3 regions of the Streptomyces sp. NPDC018947 genome follow, and region 1 is predicted to be linked to each of the others. Evidence: riboswitches for the same ligand, from Rfam matches in the RefSeq annotation. Region 1 holds a riboswitch; each other region holds the start of a gene.
What was found. A riboswitch is a leader RNA that binds a small molecule or an ion and turns the genes downstream of it on or off. The one in region 1 is predicted to bind S-adenosylmethionine.
Positions count from the first base shown of each region.

Region 1 (5,109 bases):
CATGCGCACCTGGGCCCGGCCGCGGGCGATGTGGTCCCCGGCCACGTCCGGGTCGATGTCGGGCAGCGGGCCGTCGGGGTCGTAGCCGGACAGGTCGCGGTTCCAGACGAACTCGAGGTGCTTGAGGGCGGTGGCCCCGCTGACCTGCTGCCGGCGGACCTCGCGGGCCCGTTCCTCGGCGTCCGCGTCGGTGTCGCCGAGGACGAACGTGGCGGCCGGCAGGATGAGCAGGTCCTCGGGGCGGCGGCCGTACCTGGCGAGGCGGCTCTTGACGTCCCGGTGGAAGGCCCGGCCCTCCTCCAGGGTGGCGTACCGGCTGAAGACGGCGTCCGCGTCGGCGGCGGCGAACTCGCGGCCCTCCTCGGAGTCCCCGGCCTGGAAGATCACCGGGCGGCCCTGCGGGGAGCGGGGGACGTCGAAGCGGCCGTGGATGTCGAAGTGGTGGCCCCGGTGGACGAAGGCGCCGGCCTCGGCCTCGGCGAGGAAGGTGCCGGTGACCGGGTCGGCGACGATCTCGTCCCCGCGCCAGGAGTCGAAGAGTTCGTGGGCGGTGGCCAGGAACTCGCGGGCCCGCGAGTAGCGTTCCCGCTCCGGCAGGAAGCCGCCGCGGCGGAAGTTCTCCCCGGTGAAGGCGTCCCAGGAGGTGACGACGTTCCACGCGGAGCGTCCGCCGGAGAGGTGGTCGAGGCTGGCGAACTGGCGGGCGACCTCGTAGGGCTCGTTGAAGGTGGAGTTGATGGTGCCGGCCAGTCCGAGGCGGTCGGTGACGGCGGCGAGCGCGGCGAGGACGGTGAAGGTGTCCGGGCGGCCGACGACGTCCAGATCGTGGATGCGCCCGCCCTGTTCGCGCAGGCGCAGGCCCTCGGCGAGGAACAGGAAGTCGAACTTGGCGCGTTCGGCGGTCCGGGCGAAGTGCGTGAAGGAGCTGAACTCGATGTGGCTGCCGGCCCGCGGGTCGCTCCACACGGTGGTGTTGTTGACGCCGGGGAAGTGCGCGGCCAGGTGGATCTGCTTCAGCGGCTTGGTCATGGCGGGGGTCCTCCGGCTCAGGCGGTGGCGGTGGCGTAGCGGTTGGCGGGGCGGGCGAGGCCGAGGAGCCCGCGCAGGGTGTCCGCCTCGTAGGCGTCGCGGAAGAGCCCGCGGCGGCGCAGCTCGGGGACCAGGCCGCGGGTGATCGCCGGCAGGTCGTGCCCGAGTACGGCGGGTCGCAGCCGGAAGCCGGTCAGCCCGGCGGTGGCGAACTCCTCCAGCAGGTCGGCGAGTCGGGCCGGGGTGCCGGTGAAGACGCGGGCGTCGCTCGTGTACGGCTCTCCCGCGCTCTCGTCCAGGCGGTTCTTGCGGGCGTCGGCCTCGGCGGGGTCGTCGTCCAGGAGGACGACCAGGTCGGCGAAGACGTGCAGCGGCTCGGCGGCGCGCCCGGCCGCCTCCTGTTCGGCGCGGATCTCCGCGACGATCGCGTGTGCCTCGGCGGTGTCCCGCGGGGTGACGTAGCCGACGTCGGCCTGCCGGGCGAGGAGCCGGTACGGCACGCTCCAGTGGGCGAGGGCGGTGACGAGGGGCTGGCCCTGCGGGGGCCGGGGCGTGATGGAGGGGCCCTTGACACTGAAGTGCGGGCCCCGGAAGTCGATGTAGTGCAGCTTGTCCCGGTCGACGAAGCGGCCGGTGGCCACGTCCCGGATCTCGGCGTCGTCCTCCCAGCTGTCCCAGAGCCGGCGGATCACCTCGACGTGGTCGGCGGCCTCGTCGAACAGGCCGGCCACCAGCTCGCGGGCGGCCGGGCTCTCGTAGCTCTCGATGCGCGGGAGGGTGCGGCGGCCGAAGTGGGCGGCCTCGTCGGGGCGGGCGGAGATCTTCACGCGCACACCGGCGCGGCCGGTGCTGACGTGGTCGAGCGTGGCGATCGCCTTGGAGACGTGGAACGGCTCGGTGTGGGTGGCGGTCACCGTCGGCACCAGTCCGATGTGCCGGGTCAGGGGCGCGATCCGGGACGCGATCAGTACGGCGTCGAGCCGGCCGCGCACCTGGTCCGTGCGCTCGTCCGGGCCGAGGAGGCGGGAGGACTGCGGGGCGAGACCGTCCTCGATGGTCACGAAGTCGAGCAGGCCGCGTTCCGCCTCGGCCACGAGGCCGGCCCAGTAGGCGGCGGTGAACAGCTCCGTGGGGCGGGCGGCGGGGTCGCGCCACGATGCGGGGTGCCAGCCGGTGCCCTCCAGGGCCACGGCGAGGTGCAGGGGGGTGGGAGTGGTGGACACGGGTGTGCCTTCCTGGTCGTCCGTACGGGTACGCGGGCCTCGCGGTGGCGGGGCGGTGATCAGGGGCGGCAGCGGGCGCCGGCCCGCCGGCGGCGGTGCGCGGACGGTGCCGCCAGCTGCGGCCGGGCGGAGTGTGCCGGGGACCGCTCCCGCTCCGTCACGGCGTCTCGGGGACGTCGGCGGGTTTGAGCCGTACCGCCACCGGGTCCGGTTCGGCTGCCGGAGAGCCGGGCGGGGGCGGGCAGCACACCGCCCGGCAGACCGGACACGGCGCTGAGCGCGGCCACTTCGAGGGTGACGAGGAGGCCGTCGAGGACCGTGGGGCGCGGGAACCGGTGGCGGAAGCGGTCCCACTGGTGGACGGTGCCGGTGGCCAGGCCGTGGACGACCTCGGCGACGACGACCAGGACGGCCGCGGTGGCGATCCGGCGTCCGGGCCGGCGCGGGGGCGGCACCCGCTGGACGGCGGGCGGCCGGGGTGCGGCGGGGGTGGGCGGTGCCTCGGCGGGGGACACGGCGGCACCCGGGGGTTCGCTCATGGGAGGACTCCGGGGGATTCGGACACCCCGGGGTCGTGCGGTGAGCCGCTGGAGCGTCGCGGAGCGGCGGGAACCGCTCCGCCGCGCGAGGAGGCGCACGGGGAGGCACGGGACCGGGGCGGGAAGGACAACGGCACACCGCTCGGGCGGTGTTCGTCGTGGCCGTGCGACCGTCGCGGGCGTCGACGCTCGGGAAGGAGGTCAGCCTCGGCGGCGGTCGCGGCCGCGGCCGGTACACAGTGCGCTGCTGACGCGGAGCAGATCGACGCTCCGGTCGGCGACGAGCGGGCTCGGGTACGGGCGCAGGTGACCCCGGGGGCGGTGGTCCGCCGTCCTGGGAGCTGCGTCCATGTCCGTCACCGTCACCGTTCCGGCCCGTGGGCCTCGCGCTCGCCGAAGTGTCGTCCGGTCCGGTCGTCACCCGGGGCACCCCACCGCGGAGCGGGGGTCGCCGGTCAGCGGCCGGCGCTTGTCGCCGACGCCCATGACCGTACTTGGTCCGCAAGTAAGGCAGTTGACCGTTCGCGTGTCAACGCCGTCCCGTCAGGTGGGACGGCCTTCGAGATGGCGGGCGAAGGCCGGGTGCGTGCCCAGGCGCCGCACGTGGGCCCACAGGGCGGGGTGGTCGCCCGTGCGGTACGCGGAGGTGCCGAGCCGGGTGAGGGCCACCCAGACCTCCACGTCGGCCGCGGTGAGCCGGTCCCCCAGCACATGGCGGCGGGCGGTCAGCCGCTGCTCCAACTGGTCCCGCGCGGCCGGGTCGGCCGCCCGCGCGCAGAGCTGTTCGACGGCCTCGATCGCGGCCTCCGCGCCGCGGGGGTACAGCTCCGGGCCGGCCGAGGCGAAGTGCCGGGCGAGGTCACGCATGATGTCGGGCGCGTGCGTGCTGACGATGCGGCCCGACCAGCCGTCGCTGAGCACCGGCGCGACGGCCGGCCCCCGGTAGTGGTGCGCGCTCGCCTCGTACAGCGGGCGCAGCACCGAGTGGCCGCCGTCGGGACAGTCGGGTTCGGGGTCGAGGAGGCTCACCGGACACACCTCGTCGAGCCCCAGGAGACCGTGCACGACCGCGACGCGGAGACTGTCGCCGTGGCCGGGTGAGAGGTGGAGGCGGTAGCGGCGCGGCACGGCGTAGTGGCCGCTGCGCGGATCGCGGCCGACGCGTCCCCGGAAGGCGGGGGCGGGGGCGAGCGGTGTGACGGACATGGTTCTCCCCGGGTGCGGGCGCGCGCGGGGGCACGCGCGGCGGAGGCGGCGGGCTGCCATGAGCGGACACCGGGGGCGGGCGGCACCCGTGCGGGACCGCACGCCCGGTGCCGGACGGCTCAGCGCGGCGAGCTGATGGCGCTGCAGACGCGGAGGAGGTCGATGTGACGGCGGGAGGTGAGCAGGGGGCAGGCCGCCGGCGTACCGCTCGCGTCGCGGGTGACCGGCTGGAGGCGCCCCATGATTCCCTACCCGTTCACTAGGATTACCAGGGAAGTGTCGACCGGCGTCCCGGACGCGTCAAGGGGGCGTCCACGCGGTGGTCCGCGATGTGGGCCGGGAGGCCCGCCGGCCCGTCACCGGACCGGTCGGGGCGGCGCGTCGGACACCACCCGCGTGCCCAGGCCGCGCACCCGGTAGATGCAGGTGTCGTCGGCCCACAGCACCGCGTCCGCGATCGCGTAGGGGCCCCGCGCGTCCGTCCCTCTCTCCGTGATGTCCATGTCCACCCTGATCAGCCTGTTGGCCGGGGTGACCTGGCCACGATAGGTCCAGGTCGTCTCACGGCCCGGCAGCACGGGCTCGAACCGCGGGTGCGGGACGCCGTCCGCGGCGCCGTGTGCGAGGAGGTGGTACTGGAGGAGCTGGCACATGGCCTCCACGCCCAACGACCCCGGCTGCACCGGGTCCTGGAAGAAGTGGGCGCGGAAGAACCACTCCCCCGGGTCCACGTCCTTCTCCGCCCGCAGCCGTCCGAGCCCCGCACCGCCCCCGTCCGGCCAGTGGCCGGTGATCCGGTCGAGCATCAGCAGCATGGGGCCCGGCAGCCGCGGCCGCCCCGCGCGGTAACGGGCGGGCCGGACGCCCAGGTCGACCGTGGTGCCACCCGGCTCGTCGAGCCGGTCCCGGGCCCCGGCCGGCACCGGCACGCCCTGCTGGTGGTCGAAGGCGGACGGCGGGAAGTACCCGAAGACGGTGGAGAGTTCGAACAGCGGCGCGCCGTCGGCGGTGCACCTCACCTCGAACGACTCGATGATCATGTCTCCGCCGCGGGAGACGCGGGTCAGCTCGGCGTGTGTGCGGATCGTGCCGGTCGCGGGGGTGACCTCGCC
Region 1 covers NZ_JBIRZD010000003.1:412,307-417,415, reverse strand. The annotation lists gene ACH499_RS09905 (NtaA/DmoA family FMN-dependent monooxygenase) at 1-1,029, opposite strand, end outside; gene ACH499_RS09900 (LLM class flavin-dependent oxidoreductase) at 1,047-2,252, opposite strand; partial or broken gene ACH499_RS09895 (amino acid ABC transporter permease) at 2,468-2,791, opposite strand; SAM riboswitch class IV at 3,173-3,281, opposite strand; gene ACH499_RS09890 (glutathione S-transferase C-terminal domain-containing protein) at 3,335-3,997, opposite strand; gene ACH499_RS09885 (putative leader peptide) at 4,117-4,239, opposite strand; gene ACH499_RS09880 (beta-ketoacyl synthase N-terminal-like domain-containing protein) at 4,354-5,109, opposite strand, start outside.

Region 2 (5,109 bases), on a different contig from region 1:
GCTGCACCTCGGCCGTGTACTCCCGGTACACGGCGAGGTCCTGCCGCGACGGGTAGGCGAACGCCACGTGCACGACCCGCTCGCGCCACTCCGGCCGGTCGGCGAGCAGCCGCCGGTAGGCCAGCAGGCCCCGCACGATGTTCTTGGACAGCTCGGTCCGGTCCACGCGCACGATCGTGCGGCGCCCCTCGCCGATCTCCTCCCGCAGCGCGGCCATCCGCTCGTCCACGTCGGCCTCGTGGGACCGCTTGCGCAGGAAGTCCGCGTCCGCGCCCAGCCCGTGCACGCCGATCTCGGTGTCCCCGGTCCCGCCCACCAGCGCGTCGCAGCAGGCGGTGAACGCGTCGGCCCACCGCCGGGTGAGGAACCCGAGCCGGTCGGCGCCCAGCATCCCGCGCAGCACCTGCTCGGCGATGTCGTCCGGCAGCATCCGGAAGTAGTCGACCGGCGCCCACGGCGTGTGCGAGAAGTGCCCGATCCTGAGGTCGGGCCGCAGCTCGCGCAGCATCCCCGGCACCAGCGTCAGGTGGTAGTCCTGCACGATCGCGACCGCGCCCTCGGCGGCCTCCTCCGCCAGCGCCTCGGCGAAGGCCCGGTTGTACGCCTCGTAGGACGCCCACTGCCGCCGGAACTCCGCGTCGAAGACGGGTTCGAGGGGCGTCTGGTACAGCATGTGGTGCACGAACCACAGCACCGAGTTGGCGATCCCGTTGTACGCGTCCGTGTGCACGTCGGCCGGGACGTCCAGCATCCTGACGCCGTCCTCGCCGACCCCGCGCCGCACCGCCTCGCGGTCGCCGTCGCTGAGCGCGGAGCAGACCCACAGCGCCCCCGCGTCCGGCCCGATGGCCGACAGCCCGGAGACCAGCCCGCCGCCGCCCCGTTTGGCGTGCAGCGAACCGTCCTCGCGCACCTGGTAGGAGACGGGCCCCCGGTTGGAGGCGACCAGTACCTGAGCAGCACCGAAGGTTGAAGCCATACGCCTCAACCTAGCCCGGCCCCGAAAAGCTCAAACGTGCCCCGGCGCCGGCGTGGGTCAGGCCACCCTCCGCGCCGCGTACTCCGCGATCTGCGCCATGGGCGGCCGCTCCTCGGTGTCCACCGAGTAGGTGCGCGGCTCGAAACCGGCCGCGCCCCGCTCGAACTGGGTCAGGGACGGGCGCACCAGATGGCCGCGGGCGAGCCGGAGCTGGGCGGTGCGGTAGATCGCGGCGGACATCCGGCCGAGCGCCCGGCCGTCCTGGTGCCGGTGCCTGCGGACGCCGACGTCGACCTGGGCGAGGGCGTCCAGGCCGACCATGTGCAGGGCGTCGACCAGCATGCCCAGCTCCACCCCGTATCCGACGGGGAAGGGAAGCCGTTCGAGCAGCGAGCGGCGGGCCGCGTACTCGCCGCCGAGCGGCTGGACGAAGCCGGCCAGCAGCGGCCAGTGCATGTTGAGCAGCGGGCGCGCCATCAGCTCCGTGACCCGGCCGCCCCCGCCGGCGGCCGTGCCGAGCGGGCGGTCGTACATGGCCTTCACGAGGTGCACCTCGGGATCGGTGAGCAGCGGGCCCACGATGCCGGAGACGAAGTCCGCGCAGAAGTCGCGCAGATCGGCGTCGACGAAGCAGACGATGTCGCCGCTCGTGACCAGCAGCGAGCGCCACAGCACCTCGCCCTTGCCGGGCACCGCGGGCAGGCGGGGCAGGATCTCGTCGCGGTGGACGACCCGCGCCCCGGCCGCGGCGGCCACCGCCGACGTGCGGTCGGTCGATCCGGAGTCCACGACCACGATCTCGTCCACGAGGGGGACCTCGCGCACCAGCTCGCGGCGGATCACCGCGACGATGTCGCCGACGGTCGCCTCCTCGTTGAGCGCGGGCAGCACCACACTGACCGTCTGGCCGGTGGCGCGCTTGGCGGCCATGATCCGGGCGAGCGGCCGGTCCGCGACGGACCAGGACCGCGCGCCCAGCCAGCGCTCGACTTCTTCCAGCACGGTCGGTGGGCTCCTTCGTGATCCATCTCGCTGTACGGACGACTATCTCAACTGTCGTGGGCGTCGGTTACAGTCTTGAACAACGCGGAGGACCCGCACATGCCGGGGTCGACGCGTGAACCAGTGCAGAACAACCACATACCGCTCATCCAGAGGGGCAGAGGGACACGGCCCGATGAAGCCCCGGCAACCCTCCAGTCGGTTCTCGCAGATCACGGACGATCGCAGCGCGAGGCTCCCGGCTAGGGAAGGTGCCAAATCCGTCTCACGGCGAGATGCGTCGTGAGGAAGATGAGGAGAAAGGGCCTCGCCTCACATGGCTGTGCAGACTGTCGCAAGCACCACCGACACCCCCGCTGACTCCGCCTCCCCCGTCGATCTGGGCCCCGCCACGGCGCTCTCCTGCCGGGAATGCGGCCACCGCGTCCCCCTCGGTCCGGTCTTCGCCTGCGAGGAGTGTTTCGGCCCGCTGGAGATCGCCTACGACTTCTCGGCCTACGACACCGAGGAACTGCGCAAGCGCATCGAAGCGGGCCCCGCGAACATCTGGCGCTACGCCCCCCTGCTGCCCGTCCCCGCCGACGTGGCGACCAAGCCGAACATCAACCCGGGCTGGACCAAGCTGGTCAAGGCCGACAACCTCGCCCGGGAACTCGGCGTCACCGGCGGGCTGTTCGTCAAGGACGACTCCGGCAACCCGACGCACTCCTTCAAGGACCGCGTCGTCGCCCAGGCCCTGGAGGCCGCCCGCGCCTTCGGCTTCACCACCCTGTCCTGCTCCTCCACCGGCAACCTGGCCGGTGCCGTCGGCGCCGCCGCCGCCCGGGCCGGCTTCCGCTCCTGCGTGTTCATCCCGCACGACCTGGAGCAGGGCAAGGTCGTCATGGCCGCCGTCTACGGCGGTGACCTGGTCGGCATCGAGGGCAACTACGACGACGTGAACCGCTTCTGCTCCGAGCTGATCGGCGACCCGGCCGGCGAGGGCTGGGGCTTCGTCAACGTCAACCTGCGGCCGTACTACGCCGAGGGCTCCAAGACCCTCGCGTACGAGATCTGCGAGCAGCTCGGCTGGGAGCTGCCCGACCAGATCGTCGTGCCGATCGCCTCCGGCTCCCAGCTCACGAAGATCGACAAGGGTCTGCAGGAGCTGATCGGGCTCGGGCTGGTCGAGGACAAGCCGTACAAGATCTTCGGCGCCCAGGCCGAGGGCTGCTCGCCGGTGTCCACCGCCTTCAAGGCCGGGCACGAGGTGGTGCGCCCGCAGAAGCCGAACACCATCGCCAAGTCGCTGGCGATCGGCAACCCGGCCGACGGGCCGTACGTCCTGGACATCGCCCGCCGCACCGGCGGCGCGGTGGAGGACGTCGACGACGCGCGGGTCGTCGAGGCGATCAAGCTGCTCGCCCGCACGGAGGGCATCTTCGCCGAGACCGCCGGCGGTGTGACGGTGGGCGTCACCAAGAAGCTGATCGAGAACGGCGTCCTGGACCCGTCGCTGACCACGGTCGTCCTCAACACGGGTGACGGCCTCAAGACGCTGGACGCGGTGGCGGGCACCGGGCTGACCGCGACCATCCGTCCCAGCCTGGACTCGTTCCGCGAGGCGGGGCTCGTCTAGCGGCCGTCCCGCCGTACCCGTCCGCGGGCCGTCGCCGGCCGGCCGTGCCCGCGACGACAGCCGCATGTCCCACACTGCCCCGCGCCCCCGGGGTCGTCACCAGACCGGAGGTTTCCACGTGAGCGTGACCGTTCGCATTCCCACCATCCTGCGTACCTACACCGGCGGACAGGCGGAGGTCGCCGCCGACGGCGCCACCCTCGCCGAGGTCATCTCCGACCTGGAGAAGAACCACACCGGCATCGCCGCCCGCGTCCTGGACGACCAGGGCAAGCTGCGCCGCTTCGTCAACGTCTACGTCAACGACGACGACGTCCGCTTCGAGCAGGGCCTGGAGACGGCGACGCCGGACGGCGCCGGCGTGTCCATCATCCCGGCCGTCGCCGGCGGCTGACGGTCCCGTCCGTTACCTTTGGTAATCGGCGTGACGCAGAGTTCATCGAATTGCCCCCTCCGTGAGAGAAGCGGAGGGGGCAATTCCATGTGATTGAGCGCGGTAGAGTTGGGGAACGCGGCCCTGATCTCCAGATCGGCGCCCATGAATTTCTGCCGTCCGCCCGACAAGAAGTAGCCAAAGTGTGGGCGTATTTCGCGGCTTTTGTTCGCTTTGTGCGGCCCGACTTGCCCTGAATTAAGGCGAATTTCGGCCACATTCCGGACCGGGTGCGTCCAGATTTCTCGTCCGATTGACCTGTTGCAGACGGCAGTTGGACAGATACATTCAGCCGCGGTCGACGCGTTCCGGCGCACGCCCCCACCCATCGGGGGGCGAGGTCTGACCCGGATCCGCGAAGTGTGGATCTGTGCAAGGGCCAGTAATAGGGGAGTTAGGCATGGCTCAGGGCACCGTCAAGTGGTTCAACGCGGAGAAGGGGTACGGCTTCATCGCGGTCGACGGTGGTGCGGATGTTTTCGTCCACTACAGCGCGATTCAGATGGACGGCTACCGCACCCTCGAAGAAGGCCAGCGGGTCGAGTTCGAGATCTCGCAGGGTCAGAAGGGCCCGCAGGCCGACATGGTCCGCCTCAGCGCCTGAGAACGTGCGGCCGCGCAAGCCGGCGGTCTTCTCCGAAGGGCCCGCACCCCACTGGGGGTGCGGGCCCTTCGGTCTGTCCGGCCGCGGCGGGCCCGGACGGTGTTCGCGGGCGGCGGAGACGGCGGCCCGATCCCCGGCGGGCGCTTGCACTCGACAGGGGCGAGTGCTAATCATTGCGTTAGCACTCTGAAGGTGAGAGTGACAACGAAGGACCGGGTCGGTGAGGCCCGCGGGCCGGGTGGGGAAGGAACCACGAGGCCGGCGAGCCGTCCGTCGCGGGCGCGGGCGCGGTCCGAAGGAATCACCCCCAGTCCTGGAGGGACCACTTCACATGGCCAAGATCATCGCGTTCGACGAGGAGGCGCGGCGCGGCCTCGAGCGCGGCATGAACCAGCTCGCGGACGCCGTCAAGGTGACGCTCGGCCCCAAGGGCCGCAACGTCGTCCTCGAGAAGAAGTGGGGCGCGCCCACGA
Region 2 covers NZ_JBIRZD010000009.1:199,504-204,612, reverse strand. The annotation lists gene ACH499_RS19080 (trehalose-6-phosphate synthase) at 1-979, opposite strand, end outside; gene ACH499_RS19075 (glucosyl-3-phosphoglycerate synthase) at 1,037-1,981, opposite strand; SAM riboswitch class I at 2,124-2,279, shown strand; gene thrC (threonine synthase) at 2,298-3,599, shown strand; gene ACH499_RS19065 (MoaD/ThiS family protein) at 3,718-3,993, shown strand; gene ACH499_RS19060 (cold-shock protein) at 4,433-4,636, shown strand; gene groL (chaperonin GroEL) at 4,968-5,109, shown strand, end outside.
Region 2: linked by a shared signal. The riboswitch ahead of thrC (threonine synthase) and the one ahead of ACH499_RS09895 (amino acid ABC transporter permease) in region 1 are both predicted to bind S-adenosylmethionine.

Region 3 (5,109 bases), on a different contig from region 1:
TCCCCGACCACTGGTCGTTCATGTTGGGTGAAGTCTGCCTGTACAGCTTCATCATCATCATCCTCACGGGTGTGTACCTGACGCTGTTCTTCCACCCGTCGATGAACGAGGTCACGTACCACGGCTCGTACGTGCCGCTGCAGGGCCAGCTCATGAGTGAGGCGTACGCCTCGACGCTGGACATCAGCTTCGACATCCGGGGTGGTCTGCTCATCCGGCAGATCCACCACTGGGCGGCGATCATCTTCCTCGCCGGCATGTTCGTGCACATGATGCGCGTGTTCTTCACCGGCGCGTTCCGCAAGCCGCGTGAGATCAACTGGCTGTTCGGCTTCCTGCTGTTCGTCCTCGGCATGTTCACCGGTTTCACCGGCTACTCGCTCCCGGACGACCTGCTCTCCGGCACCGGCGTCCGCTTCACGCAGGGCGCGATCCTGTCCGTGCCGATCGTCGGCACGTACATCTCGATGTTCCTGTTCGGCGGGGAGTTCCCCGGCCACGACTTCGTGGCCCGGTTCTACTCGATCCACATCCTGCTGCTGCCGGGCATCATGCTCGGCCTGGTGGTCGGCCACCTGATCCTGGTCTTCTACCACAAGCACACGCAGTTCGCGGGTCCCGGCAAGACCAACAAGAACGTCGTCGGCATGCCGCTGCTGCCGGTCTACATGGCCAAGGCCGGAGGCTTCTTCTTCCTGGTCTTCGGTGTGGTCGCGGCCATCGCCGGCCTGGTGACGGTCAACCCGATCTGGAGCATCGGCCCCTACCGGCCCGACCAGGTGTCGACCGGTGCGCAGCCCGACTGGTACATGGGCTTCGCCGAGGGTCTGGTCCGCGCCATGCCGGGCTGGGAGATCAACTTCTGGGGTCACACGCTGGTCCTCGGCGTGTTCGTCCCGCTGGTGATCTTCGGTGTCTTCCTCGCGGCCATCGCCGTGTACCCGTTCATCGAGTCCTGGGTGACCGGTGACAAGCGCGAGCACCACATCCTGGACCGGCCGCGCAACGCCCCGACCCGCACGGGCCTCGGCGTCGCGTGGGTCACCGCGTACATCATCATGCTGATCGGTGGTGGCAACGACATCGTCGCCACGCACTTCCACCTCTCGATCAACGCGGTCACCTGGTTCGTGCGCATCGGGTTCTTCGTCGGCCCGGTCATCGCCTTCGTGGTCACCAAGCGGATCTGCCTCGGCCTCCAGCGTCGCGACAAGGACAAGGTGCTGCACGGACGCGAGTCCGGCATCATCAAGCGCCTGCCGCACGGTGAGTTCATCGAGGTCCACGAGCCGCTCAGCCAGGGTGCGCTGCACACGCTCACGTCGCACGAGCAGTACAAGCCGGCCGAGATCGGCCCGACGGTCGACGAGAACGGCGTCGAGCGCAAGCCGAAGGCCGCGGAGAAGCTCCGCGCCAAGCTCAGCAAGGCGTACTACGGCGAGGGAGCGCAGATCCCGAAGCCGACCGTCGAGGAATACAAGGAGATCACGAGCGGCCACGGCCACCACTGACCTCCAGCAGTCGCCACACCACGGTCGAAGGGCCCCGTCCGGTCTGCGGACGGGGCCCTTCGCCGTGTCCTGGGGCTGGATAGGGTGGGAGCACACTCCCTTTCCACGACGCACACGATTCTGGAGCGGCTCATGAGCGCTGTGACCCCCGCTGGAGGCGACACCGCGGCGGGCCGCTCCTGGCCCGCCCTGCTGAACCGGCTGCTGGACGGCCGCGACCTGTCCGCCGGCGACACCGCCTGGGCGATGGACCTGATCATGCGCGGCGAGGCGACCGACGTGCAGATCGCGGGCTTCGCCACGGCGCTGCGGGCCAAGGGCGAGACCGTCGAGGAGATCTCCGGCTGCGTCCGCTCGATGTACGAGCACGCGCACGTGATCGACGTGCCCGGCGAGACCGTCGACATCGTCGGCACCGGCGGCGACGGCGCCAGGACCGTCAACATCTCCACCATGTCGGCCGTCGTCATCGCCGGCACCGGCGCGAAGGTCGTCAAGCACGGCAGCCGCGCCGCCTCCTCGGCGTCCGGGGCGTCCGACGTGCTGGAGAAGCTCGGGGTCAATCTGGAGCTGACGCCGAAGCGGGTGGCACAGGTCGCCGAGGAGGCCGGGATCACCTTCTGCTTCGCCGTGAAGTTCCACCCGGCGCTGCGCCACGTGGCGACCGCCCGCGGCCAGCTCGGGGTGCGGACCGTCTTCAACTTCCTCGGCCCGCTGACCAACCCGGCCAAGGTGAACGCCCAGGCGGTCGGCGTCGCCGATCCCCGGATGGCGCCGATCATCGCCGGGGTGTTCGCCGAGCGCGGCAACTCCTCCCTGGTCTTCCGCGGCGACGACGGCCTCGACGAGCTGACCACCACCTCCACCTCACGGGTGTGGGTGGTCCGGGACGGCACGGTGACCGAGGAGGCCTTCGACCCGCGCGACGTCGGCCTCGAACTGGTCCCGGTCGAGGCGCTGCGCGGTGCCGACGCCTCCTACAACGCCGATGTCGCCCGCCGGCTGCTGGCCGGTGAGACGGGGCCGGTGCGGGACGCCGTGCTGCTGAACTCGGCCGCGGCCCTGGTGGCCCTGGAAGGCGGCGGCGGGACGCTGGCCGAGCGGATCCGGGCGGGCATGGAGCGGGCCGCCGAGTCCATCGACTCGGGCGCCGCCCGGCGGACCCTGGAGCGCTGGGTGGCCGCCAGCAACGCGTAGCACCGCCCCGTCGGTGACGTCCGTCCCGCGATCCGGACTCGGGTTGCGGGGCGGCGATCACTTCACGTACGTTCCTTCCCAGGTCATGAGTGACAGTCATTCGGCCCCGGCCGACTGTCCGGCAACCCTCCGTCCGTGGCGGGGTGCCCCGGGTGAAGACCAGGCCGTGGACAGCAGGGTTCACGGCAAGCGCGGACCCCTCGCGAAACCAGGGGTCCTGGGTCGTCCGAGGGAGTCTCCCGTGAATCAGCGAATGCGATAGGGCCGCAGAGCCCCGCCTCCGCATCCCCTTCTTCCCCACCGGTCCCACGCTCGAGCCCTGGTCGCTCGCGTGGCGATGACACGTGCCTTCACGGGAGTACTTCCATGTCCGTCTCCGCCGTTTCCGCCGACCGCTCCGTCCACGCCCCGCTGCCCGTCCTCGGCCGGGACGTCACCGTCCCGCTGGTCACCGGCGGCGAGGTCAGCTACGCCGCGCTCGACTACGCCGCCAGCGCGCCCGCGCTCCAGCGGGTCTGGGACGACGTGGCGGCCTACGCCCCGTACTACGGCAGCGTGCACCGCGGTGCCGGGTACCTCTCGCAGCTCTCCACCGACCTGTTCGAGAACGCCCGCAGGACCGTCGCCGAGTTCCTCGACTGCCGCGACAGCGACCAGGTGGTGTTCACCCGCTCCACCACCGACTCGCTGAACCTGCTCGCCGCCGCGCTCCCGGCCGGCTGCCGTGTCTTCGTCTTCGAGACCGAGCACCACGCCTCGCTGCTGCCCTGGCGGGACGCGCAGGTCACCTACCTCGACGCCCCGCGCACCCCGGAGCAGGCCGTGGAGACCCTGGAGCGCGCGCTCGCCGCCCGCGAGCCGTACGGGCCGGCCCTGGTCTGCGTCACCGGCGCCTCCAACGTCACCGGTGAGCTGTGGCCGGTGCGCGAACTGGCCGCCGCCGCGCACGCCCACGGCGCCCGGATCGTGCTGGACGCCGCCCAGCTCGCCCCGCACCACCCGGTGAGCGTCCGCGACCTGGACGTCGACTGGGTCGCCTTCTCCGGGCACAAGCTGTACGCCCCCTTCGGCTCCGGCGTCCTCGCCGGGCGCGCCGACTGGCTGCGGGAGGCGGAGCCGTACCTCGCGGGCGGCGGCGCCAGCCGCAGGGTGAGCCGGCGCGCGGACGGGGGCGTGGACGTGGAGTGGCACGACAGCGCCGCCCGGCACGAGGCCGGTTCGCCCAACGTCATCGGCGCCTACGCCATCGCCTCGGCCTGCAAGGCGCTCACCGAGGCCGGCTTCGAGACGCTGGTGGCCCGCGAGGAGTACCTGATCGGCAAGGTCCGCGACGGGCTCGCCGCGGTGCCCGAGGTGCGGGTGCTGTCCCTCTTCGGCGACGACGCCCCCCGCGTCGGCGTCCTGTCCTTCGTGGTGGACGGCTGGAACAGCTCCCACTTCGCCGCCGCCCTCTCCGCCGAGTACGGCATCGGCGTGCGCGATGGCCTGTTCTGCGCCCACCCGCTGGTGCGCACCCTGCTCGGCAGCGACCCGCAGACCCAGGGCGAGTGCGGCGCGCCCGAGGCGGCACCCGGGGAGAAGTCCCTCAACGCCGTCCGGGTGAGCTTCGGCGCGGGCACCCCGGACGAGCACGTCGAGCGGTTCGTGAACGCCGTCAGGGAGTTGGTGAGCGAGGGCGCCCGGTGGAACTACCGCACCGAGGAAGGCCGTTGCGTGCCGGACACGTCCGGGGCGTGAGCCGAACGCCGGGCCCTAGTTGTCGAGGCCGATCGCGAAGGCGGCCTCCAGGTCGTGCTGGGAGTAGGTGCGGAACGCCACGTGCGTGTCCGTGCCCTCCACACCGGGGATCTTGCTGATCCGGCCGGGGATGACCTCGGCCAGGTCCTCGTGCTGGTTCACCCGCACCATCGCGATCAGGTCGTAGGTGCCGGTGACGGAGAAGACCTCGCTGACGTTCTCCAGCGCGGCGATCTGCTCCGCGATCTCTGGGATCCGGTCCACGCTGGTCTTGATGAGGACGATCGCGCTGATCACGGCTGGTTCTCTCCCTCGGGGGCCGTCGCTGGAACGCCCCCAACTCTAGTCCCACCGCCGAACCGCACCCAGGCGAAGGCGAAGCCCAGCCCGAAGCCCACCAGGTGCGCGAGGTACGCCACCCCCGGCCCGTCACCGGCCCGCCCCGCCGCCGTCCACTGGAGGGCCGCCCAGAACGGCAGCACCAGCCACGCCGGGAAGCGCAGCGGCAGGAAGAGGAGGAAGGGCAGCAGGCTGGTCACCCGGGCCGACGGGAACAGGAACAGGAACGCGCCGAGGATCGCGGAGATCGCGCCGGAGGCCCCGACCAGGGACTCCTGGGAGTGCGCGTTGGCCGCCGCGTACCCGAGCAGCGCCAGGGCGCCGC
Region 3 covers NZ_JBIRZD010000001.1:390,140-395,248, reverse strand. The annotation lists gene ACH499_RS01795 (cytochrome bc complex cytochrome b subunit) at 1-1,511, shown strand, start outside; gene trpD (anthranilate phosphoribosyltransferase) at 1,644-2,708, shown strand; SAM riboswitch class IV at 2,790-2,906, shown strand; gene ACH499_RS01785 (aminotransferase class V-fold PLP-dependent enzyme) at 3,075-4,445, shown strand; gene ACH499_RS01780 (Lrp/AsnC family transcriptional regulator) at 4,461-4,742, opposite strand; gene ACH499_RS01775 (rhomboid family intramembrane serine protease) at 4,739-5,109, opposite strand, start outside.
Region 3: linked by a shared signal. The riboswitch ahead of ACH499_RS01785 (aminotransferase class V-fold PLP-dependent enzyme) and the one ahead of ACH499_RS09895 (amino acid ABC transporter permease) in region 1 are both predicted to bind S-adenosylmethionine.